DNA from 3 places in the Micromonospora sp. NPDC003816 genome. Region 2 is predicted to be linked to each of the others. Evidence: riboswitches for the same ligand, from Rfam matches in the RefSeq annotation. Region 2 holds a riboswitch; each other region holds the start of a gene.
The links. Region 2 has a riboswitch for cobalamin ahead of bluB (5,6-dimethylbenzimidazole synthase). Riboswitches for the same ligand answer to the same signal wherever they lie in the genome.
Positions count from the first base shown of each region.

Region 1 (3,264 bases), on a different contig from region 2:
CACGTCACGCCGTCGAGGAGTCGCGCGGCCGGCACCGACCACGAGACGTCGCGGATCTCCAGCATCAGGTGTTCCGGTCCCCTCGGCGCAGCAGTAGCACGAACGCGGGCACCCCGAGCAGGGCGGTCAGCACGCCCACCGGCAGTTCGCGGGGGTCGAACAGGGTCCTGGCCGCAGTGTCCACCCAGATGAGGAAGATCGCTCCGGCGAGGACGACGACCGGCAGCAGCCGCCGGTGGTCGGGGCCGGTGAACCGCCGCACGGCGTGCGGCAGGATCAGGCCGACGAACCCGATCGCGCCGCTTATCGAGACCAGCACGGCGGTCAGCAGCGCCGTGGTGACCAGCAGCAGCCACCGGACACGCCGGACGTCCACGCCGAGGGCGGCGGCGGCCTCCTCGCCGAACGCGAACGCGTTGAGCGCACGGGCGAACCGGAGGATCACGGCGAACCCCACCGCGAGCAGCGGCGTCGCCCACGCCAGTGCGGTCCAGTCGACGCGGGCGAGCGAGCCGGACAGCCAGAAGGTGATGCTCTGGGTGGCATGCGGATGGGCCACCCAGATGATCACGAACGTCGTCAGCGCGGCGCAGAGCTGCGCGACGGCGACGCCGGCCAGCACCACCCGGGTCGGTCGCAGGACCGCGCGCCGGCCGGCGGCGGCGACCACGACGGCGAACGCGGCGAGCGCCCCCACGAACGCGCCCCCGGTGAGCGCCACGGCACCCGCGCCGAGTCCCAGGACCAGGACGGCCACGGCACCCAGCGACGCCCCCGAGGAGACACCCAGGAGGTACGGGTCGGCGAGCGGATTGCGGGTGACGGTCTGCATGACCGCCCCGCAGGCCGCGAGGCCGGCCCCGACCACGGCGGCGCCCAGCACCCTCGGCAGCCGCAGTTCCCACACGATGTGGTCCCGCAGCAGCGGCACGTCGGCGCTCGTCAGGCCGAGATGATCGGTGATCACCAGCCACACGGTGCCCAGCGACAGGTCTGCGGGCCCCACCGTCACGGCCGCGGCCACCGACAACACCAGGCCACCCGCGAGTACGACCACCACGGCCACCATGCGCACCGCTCGGACCGGCTTCGCCGGAGTAGTCTGCGCCGGCCGGGTGGTGACGGTGGTCAGCTGCTCACCCCGCCGACGCCCCGGGCCAGCGCCTCCACGGCGAGCACGTTCCGCACCCCGGCCGCGGTGGAGGAGAAGGCCAGGGTGACGTACCGCTTGCCCTTGACGGCCGGCAGGTCCCTGAGCGCCGCGTGCTTCTCGAGGAACGCCTGCTTGTCGGCGGCGGTGTCCCAGCTCGCGTCGACGAGCACGATGACGTCGGGGTTGCGCTCGACGACGGCCTCCCAGTTGGTGTCGGCCCAACTGCCGGTCAGGTCGTCGAAGATGTTGGTGACCCCGGCCGCAGACATGATCATCGCCGGGCCGCCACAGCAGGCGCCGGCACTGGGCGCGTCGTTGCCGCCGTCCCACCAGAGCACCCGCGTGCCCTTCGCGCCCGCCGACACGTTCGCGATGCGCTGCTTCTGGTCGGCGATCAGCGTCTCGGCCCGCTCCACGACGCCGAAGATCGTGGCGATCTCCCGGATCTCGGTGAACACGTCGTCGATCGCCAGCTTCGCCGGTCGCGTCTCCTTCGGACATCCGGCGGTGGAGACGTACGTGCCCACGCCGAGTTTCTGCCAGTCGGCGCGGTCACCGGCCCCCTCGTCGCCGAACGCGCTCGCGAAGGAGGCGTAGACGAAGTCGGGCTCCAGTTCGAGCAACTTCTCCTTCGACGGGTACTCCTTGGCCAACACCGGCACCTTCGCGTACGCGGCGGCGTACTCCGGTAGCACCTCGTCGTCGAGGTAGGCGGTGCCGGCCATGCGGTCCTCCAGGCCGAGCGCCAGCATGATCTCGGTGGCAGGCTGGTTCATCGTCACCACCCGCGCCGGAGGGCTCGGGACCGTGACCGGTGTGCCGCAGTTGGTCACCGAGACCGGCCCGGCGGCGGGGGCCGTGGCAGTCGGCTCACTGTGGCCGGTCGCGGAGCATCCGCCGACCAGGGCGAGCATGACGGAGAGCGGCGCAGCAACGCGCCAGGACGCAGGGAACCGCATAGCGGGACCACCTTCCAGCACCTCGTGGACGGGTCGTACAGGTGCCGTGGCCGGTCTCCTGGCTGACGGGTGGTGCGCCGGTGGCCGGCCTTCCCAGGCATACGCCCAGTGACCTTGCGGTGGCCTCCAGCATCCCGATCACAGTGGCGAGGGCCGCACCGGTTTCACACCGGCTTCCCGAGCACCACGGCGAGGTCACCCTAACCAACGCAGGCAGCACCGTCAGTGGCCTAGATCATGGCGGGAGTCCACGTCGGCTCCGCCTGCCCCGGGACGGCCATTGCGGGATCGTTGAACGGGTGTTTAATCTGGTGTCGTGGCGTCGGACGACGTGATGTCGGCAGGGCGCGGTGGCGAGTTCGCCACCGCGAGCCGTATCCGTGACGCCGCCATCTCCCGCTTCGCTCGGGAGGGATTCGGTGCCGGGCTGCGCGCCATCGCCGCCGACGCCGGTGTCGCCGCCGGTCTGATCGTTCATCACTTCGGCTCGAAGGACGGCCTGCGTCGCGCCTGCGACGAACAGGTGCTCGCCGTGATGCGCGAGCAGAAGGCGAAGACACTGACCGACGGCACCGGCACGACCCTGTTGGCGCAACTGGCGGAGGTCGAGCAGTACGCGCCGATCGTGCGATACCTGCTGCGCAGCATGCAGGCCGGTGGTGAGCTGGCGGCCACACTCATCGAGCACATGATCGCCGACGCGGAGGAATACCTCTCCACGTCCGAGTCCGCCGGTGTGATCAAGCCCAGCCGGGAGCCCGCCGCCCGTGCGCGGTATCTGGCCTACCAGGCCACCGGCAGCATGGTGCTCTGGTTCACCCTGCACGGAGCCGGTGCCGCCCCGGACCAGTTCGCGGCCCTGTTCCGCCGCTACATCGACGATCTCACGTTGCCGGCCCTGGAATTGTTCACCGAAGGGCTGCTCGTCGACCGGTCGATGCTCGACGAGTACCTGATGTACGTCCCGGATCCGCCTGCCGCCCCCGGCGCGGACACCGCTGCACCGTAGTCACCACATTGCCCTCTGGGCGTGGCCCCTCCTTCCACCGCCGGTCCCACCGGTCGGCGGCATCCGTTCCGGCCCGGTGTGCCGGGCCTTCCTCGAACGAGGTCTCCCGCGATGACTGCTGCCATCGACATCCGACACGTCAC
Region 1 covers NZ_JBIANP010000019.1:8,366-11,629, forward strand. Annotated here, with positions in the region: gene ACFYTT_RS30065 (ABC transporter ATP-binding protein) at 1-65, opposite strand, end outside; gene ACFYTT_RS30070 (FecCD family ABC transporter permease) at 65-1,057, opposite strand; gene ACFYTT_RS30075 (ABC transporter substrate-binding protein) at 1,129-2,112, opposite strand; cobalamin riboswitch at 2,143-2,316, opposite strand; partial or broken gene ACFYTT_RS30080 (TetR family transcriptional regulator) at 2,447-2,614, shown strand; gene ACFYTT_RS30085 (hypothetical protein) at 2,648-3,121, shown strand; gene ACFYTT_RS30090 (ATP-binding cassette domain-containing protein) at 3,233-3,264, shown strand, end outside.
Region 1: another riboswitch for cobalamin. It lies ahead of ACFYTT_RS30075 (ABC transporter substrate-binding protein); the one in region 2 lies ahead of bluB (5,6-dimethylbenzimidazole synthase).

Region 2 (3,264 bases):
CGCGGCCGCCGGCCACTGTTCGCCGAAGAGTTCCAGGGCCGTGTCCCGAATGATCGCCTTGGCGGTGCGATCCTCGGGTGCATACATGTTCACCACAGTAGCAATCCCGGCGTTCGCTGCGAACGGGCCGGCAGTGCCACCGGCGTCAGGTCAGTGCCCCGGCCATCCGCCGCACTCCTTCGGCGACCAGCTCGGGGGTGGTGCCGAGGTTGAATCGCGCGTGTCCCGCTCCCCCGGTGCCGAAGACGGGGCCGGGACTGAGCGCCACCCGGCCGCGTTCGAGGAAAGTCGCGGCGGGGTCGTCACCGAGGCCGAGGGCGCGGCAGTCGAGCCAGGCCAGATAGGTGCCCTCGCCAGGGCGGTATCGGACCGCGGGAAGGTGTTCGGCGAGTAGCCGGGCGAGGAGACGACGGTTCTCGTCGAGATCGGCCAGGAGGGCGTCGAGCCATCCGCCGCCGTCCCGCAGGGCGGCGACGTGGGCCAGCACTCCGACATGGCTGGGGCTCTCGTTGACCCAGGCGGGGATGCGGGCGAGATCGTCGACCGCAGCGGGTCCGGCGACGGCGACGGCGGCCTTGAGACCGGCGAGGTTCCAGGCCTTGGACGCGGAGATCACCGAGAAGCCGTTCTCGGCGCCCGGCACGCTCAGGTACGGCGTGAACCTCGCCCCGGCCAGCACCAGCGGCGCGTGGATCTCGTCGACCACCACACGCACACCATGCCGGTCCGCCAGTGCGGCGACCTCGGCGAGTTCGTCGGCGGTGTGCACGCTGCCGGTCGGGTTGTGCGGGCTGCACAGCAGGTACGCGGGCCGGGAGCCACGACGTGCCGCGCGCCGGAACGCGTCGTCCAGGACCGTCATGTCGATCCGGCCGTCCGTGCCGAGCGGGGCCTCTTCGATGGGGCGACCGGTACGCCCCACCACCTGGTAGAACGGCGCGTAGACCGGGCAGTTGACCACGACAGCGTCCGTCCGGCCGCAGATCACGTCGAGGACCTCGACGATGCCGCTCATCACGTCCGGGACCATCGTGGTGCGGTCCACGGCGATGCCGTCGAAGTCCCAGCGGTCGCGGGCGAAGTTGGCGAGCGCCTCGGCGTAGGCGGTGCCGGCGGGGTAGCCCGTGTCACCACGTCGGACGGCCTCTGTGATCGCGTCGACGACCGGCCCGGCCAGCGGCGCGTCCAGTTCCGCCACGAACATCGGCAGCACGTCGCCCGGGTGGGCGCGCCACTTCTCGCTCGTCCGCTTCCGGAGCTGATCGAGGGTGAGCTGCCGCAGGGGCGTGGTCTCGGAGGTCACGGCACCGAGACTAGTGACTCGATCGGGAAGCGCCGACGGACGACGGTGTCCGGTAGGGTGCTCGGCGGCACGAACTGTTGCGAGGTGCCCCGCCGGTGGTGGGGAGAATCGGGAAGCCGGTGAGAGTCCGGCACGGGCCCGCCGCGGTGACCGGGGAGCTGCCGCCCACGCGCGTCACGCGCAGCCACTGGCCCGGCTCGGGCCGGGAAGGCGGGCGGTGAGGTGACGATCCGGAAGTCCGAAGACCGGCCTCGCGCCTGGTTGCCCTGCCGTGAGGGCAGGGCCTGGAGCGCAGCGGGAGCCTGCCCATGTTCGACGATGTGTACGAGGTCATCCACGCCCGCCGGGACGTACGGGGCGAGTTCACCGGCGCGCCGATCCCGGCCGAGGTCCTCGATCGGGTACTGGCCGCCGCGCATGCCGCGCCCAGCGTCGGTCTGTCGCAGCCGTGGGACTTCATCCTGGTCCGCGATCCTGGGTTGCGGGCGGAGTTCCACCGCCACGTGCAGCAGGAACGGGACGTCTTCGCCGCCGGTCTGCACGGGGAGGAGGCGCGCCGGTTCAGCCGGATCAAGATCGACGGAGTGGTGGAGTCGACGCTCTCCGTCGTGGTGACGTACGACCCGGACCGGGGGTCCCCGACGGTGCTGGGTCGGCACGCCATCGCCGACGCCGGCCTGTACTCGGTGTGCCTGGCGATCCAGAATCTGTGGCTGGCGGCCACGGCCGAGCGGCTCGGCGTGGGGTGGGTCTCGTTCTACCGGGAGCCGTTCGTGCGGGACCTGCTGCGGATCCCGGCGGGTGTCCGCCCGGTGGCCTGGCTGTGCCTGGGTCCGGTCACCCACCTGGAGCAGGTGCCGGACCTGGAGCGACACGGCTGGCGGCAGCGCCGTCCCTGGCAGGCAGCGGTGCACCGGGACCGGTGGGAGCCGTCGGACCGCTGATCCCGGGTGCGCGTCAGCCGGGGGCGAGGAGGCAGAACTCGTTGCCCTCCGGGTCGGCCATGACCGTCCACGGGAGATCGTCGCGGCCCACGTCCACGGTGGTGGCGCCCAGTGTCCGCAGCCTGTCCACCTCGGCCTGCGGGTCGTCACCGGGATACGGGCGGACGTCGAGGTGGACCCGGTTCCAGCCGGTCTTCACGTCGGGCGTGCGGAGGAAGTGCAGGTACGGGCCCACGTCGGCGGCGGAGCGCAGGACCGCTGCGCGGTCGGTGACGTCGTGCACACGCCAGTCCGTGGCGGTGCTCCAGAAGTCGGCCATGGCGCGCGGGTCCGCGCAGTCGACCACGACGGCGGCGACCGGTCCGACGTACTGGAGCGTCGGCCGGGGTTCCAGGACGCAGAACTCGTTGCCCTCCGGGTCGGCCATCACCGTCCACGGGACGTCGCCCTGACCCACGTCGGCGGGGGTGGCACCGAGTTCCTTCAGACGCGCGACCGTCGCGGCGTGATGGTCCGCCGAGGTGGTGGCGAGGTCGAGGTGTACCCGGTTCTTCGCCGTCTTGGGTTCTGCGGAGACGACGAGGTCGACGAAGACGGCGACCGGGTCGGGATAGTCGACACCCTCGGGTTCGAGGTTGGTGACGCCTGGCTCCTCGCTGGAGATCCCCCAACCGAGCGCCGCCGCCCAGAAAGCGCCCAGCGCGGAGTCGTCCCGGGCCTTCATGTTGATCTGCACGAGTCGCGTTGCCATCCGGCGATGCTAGCGGCATCGCGAAACGAATTCGATTTACTTGATGCCGGTCGATACACCTCCGTGAAGTTTCGGAATTTATGCCCGACTTGTCCGCATTAGAGCTTTATCGTGTCCCTGCGTGACAGCACGCCAACGGGGATGCACGAGGAGGACAAGTTGACTGGACCGACAGGGATGACGACGGGCGAGTCGAGCAGTCGAGGAGGTCGTCGCAAGCTCAAGGCGATCCTGGCCGGCGGGCTCGCGCTCGGCCTCGGCGCCAC
Region 2 covers NZ_JBIANP010000001.1:462,653-465,916, reverse strand. Annotated here, with positions in the region: gene ACFYTT_RS01965 (TetR/AcrR family transcriptional regulator) at 1-87, opposite strand, end outside; gene ACFYTT_RS01960 (MalY/PatB family protein) at 146-1,303, opposite strand; cobalamin riboswitch at 1,369-1,572, shown strand; gene bluB (5,6-dimethylbenzimidazole synthase) at 1,612-2,247, shown strand; gene ACFYTT_RS01950 (VOC family protein) at 2,261-2,998, opposite strand; gene ACFYTT_RS01945 (SipW-dependent-type signal peptide-containing protein) at 3,158-3,264, shown strand, end outside.

Region 3 (3,264 bases), on a different contig from region 2:
TCAGTACCGGACGCTCCGCCTCGTACCCGAAACTGACCCCGCGCAGCTCCAACAGCGGCGGATCGCCGCTCACCCGAGCACCACCAGCATCCGGGTGGCCAGCACCACCGCCGCCAGCAGCAGCACGGTGACGACCAGGAACGCCGCCGACGGCTGGCGGACCTCGGTGCGTACCGCCAACGAGCCGGTGTAACCGCGCAGCGCCAACCCCTCCTCCCAGCGCCGGGCCAGCGAGAACGCACGGACGAAGACCGCGCCGGCCTGCCCGGCCAGCGACCGGTAGGTGCTGGCCCAGGTCCGGTAACCCAGCCGGGCCGCCTGGGCCTGCCGCACCGCGTGCACACTCTCCAGCAGCAGGAACAGCATCCGATAGATCAGCGCGGCCACCTCGGTGACCGCGCTGGGCACCCCGAGACGCTGGAGCCGGGGCAGCACGTCGGCCAGCGGCGTGGTGGCGGCGAAGAGCAACAGGCAGAGCAGCGCGGCGCAGGCCCGACCGGCGGTCGTGGCGGCCGTCGCGAGCCCCTCCGGCGCCCACCGGACCTGCGTCGGACCGGAGACCGCCACCAGCATCGGCACCGAGCCGGTCAGGATGAACAGCAACGGCGTCCGGGCCACCCGCACCAGCAGACGCGGCGGCAGCGCCGCCGGCCCGAGCAACGCCACCGCTGCGGTCAGGCCCACCACCAGGGCGCCCGGCCACGGCGGCAGGAGCAGGGAACAGCCCAAGAGCCCCAGGGCCAACAGGGCCTTCTCCACCGGGTGGCGGCGTCGCCAGGGGCTGGCGTACGCCGCCACGTCCAACGCGAGCACTAGTCGGTGGTCTTCTCCCCGGTCGCGGACTGCTCGCCACGCAGCCGCTGCCGGGTCCGGGCCACCCCGAAGTAATAGCCGAGGAACCCGGCACCGAGGGCGGCCTGAAGCGCGAACAACGCCGACTCGATCTCACCCGACGGCGGTTCGTAGATCGAACTGAACCACGGCTCGTAGTCGGGATGGTCGTTGACGATCGCCTCCTCGGCGAGGGCGTCGGCACCGGCGAACGGCTCCTCGCCGCTGCCGAGCCCCAGCACCAGCGGCGCCACCGCCAACGCCACCACGGCGAGCAGCAACAACAGGTTGGTCCGGCCGAACGACTTCACGCCACCGCTCCCTGGGTCGTCGGGGCCGGACGGCGCAGGATGCCGAGCCGGCGGAGTTCCTGCGGGCTCACCCGGACCAGCAGCCGGACCACCAGGACCGTGAGCAGCCCCTCGCTGATCGCCAGCGGGATCTGGGTGACCGCGAAGATGGACCCGAACTTGGCCAGCGCGCCGACGAAGCCCGAATCCGGGTCCGGGAAGGCCAGCGCGAGCTGCGCGCTGGTCACGCAGTACGTCGCCAGGTCGGCCAGGGCAGCGGCGAAGAACACCGAGATGCCGAGGCCGCCACCGAACCGGCGGATCAGCGCGTACACGCCGAAGGCCACCCAGGGGCCGACGATGGCCATCGAGAAGACGTTCGCGCCGAGCGTGCTCAACCCGCCGTGCGCCAGGAGGAGCGCCTGGAACAGCAACACGATCGTGCCGAGCACACTCATCACCGGTGCCCGGAACAGGATCGCGCCGAGACCCACACCCGTCGGATGGGAACAGGAGCCGGTCACCGAAGGGATCTTCAGCGCCGACAGGACGAAGGTGAACGCCCCGGCCGCGCCGAGCAACAGCTTCGCGTCGGGGTTCGCGCGGACCTGCTGGACCAGGTTGCGCGCACCGTGGATGACGAACGGTGTCGAGACCGCGAACCATGCCGCCGCCTGCACCGGTGGTAGGTAGCCCTCAGCGATGTGCATGAGTCGACCTCCCCTTCCAACACCTCGTGGACGAGATCACATGTCGGGGTCGGTCTCCTGGCTCCCGGATCGTCGCGTACTCCGGCCTTCCCAGGTCCTCCACGGACCCAGTGGCGTACAAGTCGGAGTGAACTCCCCGGTCACAGTGGCGAGGGCCGCGCCGGTATCACACCGGCTTCCCGTTACCGCGACGGCGCGACGTTATCCGTTCCGCACACCGACGCACAAGACTCGTCGATGCCACCGCGACCGTACGCGGGTGAAGAGTGCCGTTTGTCACGACGATTCACGGGTAGACGCCAGATCCGTTGCGAGAAGGGGCCGACCGGTTGGACGAGAACGAGTTCATCGACTCCGTGGCGCACCGCACCGGCGCGTCGACGGAGCAGGCGACCGCCATCGCGCGCGCCACCCTGACCACGCTCGCCGAGCGGATCGACGGCGGCGAGGCACGGGACCTGGCCGACCGACTCCCGGAAGGGCTGCGGGCGTACACGTTCGCGCCCAGCGAGACCGCCGAACGCTTCGGGCTCGACGTGTTCGTCGACCGCGTCGGCGGCCGTGCCGACGTCGATCCCGACCTGGCCGAGGCCGGCATCCGGGCGGTCCTGGACACCATTCGAGGTGACGTCGCCCCCGCCGACCACGACGACGTCATCGCGAACCTGCCGGCCGAACTGTGGCAGGTGGCCAACCCGGCGCCGTCGTACGACGCGCAGCGCGACCGCGGCTAGCGGGTCACCGCCCGGTCAGGTGGGGCGCCGGCTCCACGTACACCGGCAGATGGTGCCCGGCCCTGGCACAGAAGAGGGCGACCTCGTACGCCATGTCCCCCACCTCCGCCGAGCCGTCGATACCGACGGTGAGGATCGCCCCGTTGCCGGTGGTGGCGTGGAACAGGAACGCCCGCGACATCTGCACCACCACCTGGTGCAGCTCACCCTCACCGCACAATCGGGCGGCGGCCAGACCGAGCGCCTGGAGCCCACAGACCACACTGGACAGTTCCTCGGCGATCTCCTCGTCGATGCCCCGCGAGGCCCCCAGCATGATGCCGTCCGGGGAGAGCACCACCGCGAACTTGGCGCCGGGCACCCGATCCACGATGTCGTCGAGCGCGTCGTTGAGGTTCTCGGCGGTGACCAGGGCATGGGTCATAAGGGCGCTGTCCTCTCGTCGAAACTCCTACGTTCGTACCAGAGAAGACGCGGCCTCAGGAGCCCACTGGTGGCCCGATCCTGTTCTCCGATCCCCCTAACGTACGACGACGCTGGTCACCCTAATCGGACGGGTCGGACGTCCCGGTCACACCGGGAATCCCTCTTCTGACCGACGGTGACACCCGCTCAGGACGACGGCACCGGACCCCGCAACCCCACCAGGCCGGGCACGGCGACACGACCCAGTTCGGCACCGCTGGTCGGGTCGAGCCA
Region 3 covers NZ_JBIANP010000007.1:306,930-310,193, forward strand. Annotated here, with positions in the region: gene ACFYTT_RS23265 (energy-coupling factor ABC transporter ATP-binding protein) at 1-73, opposite strand, end outside; gene cbiQ (cobalt ECF transporter T component CbiQ) at 70-813, opposite strand; gene ACFYTT_RS23275 (energy-coupling factor ABC transporter substrate-binding protein) at 813-1,142, opposite strand; gene ACFYTT_RS23280 (energy-coupling factor ABC transporter permease) at 1,139-1,831, opposite strand; cobalamin riboswitch at 1,861-2,066, opposite strand; gene ACFYTT_RS23285 (DUF2267 domain-containing protein) at 2,161-2,565, shown strand; gene ACFYTT_RS23290 (roadblock/LC7 domain-containing protein) at 2,570-2,989, opposite strand; gene ACFYTT_RS23295 (YncE family protein) at 3,178-3,264, opposite strand, start outside.
Region 3: another riboswitch for cobalamin. It lies ahead of ACFYTT_RS23280 (energy-coupling factor ABC transporter permease); the one in region 2 lies ahead of bluB (5,6-dimethylbenzimidazole synthase).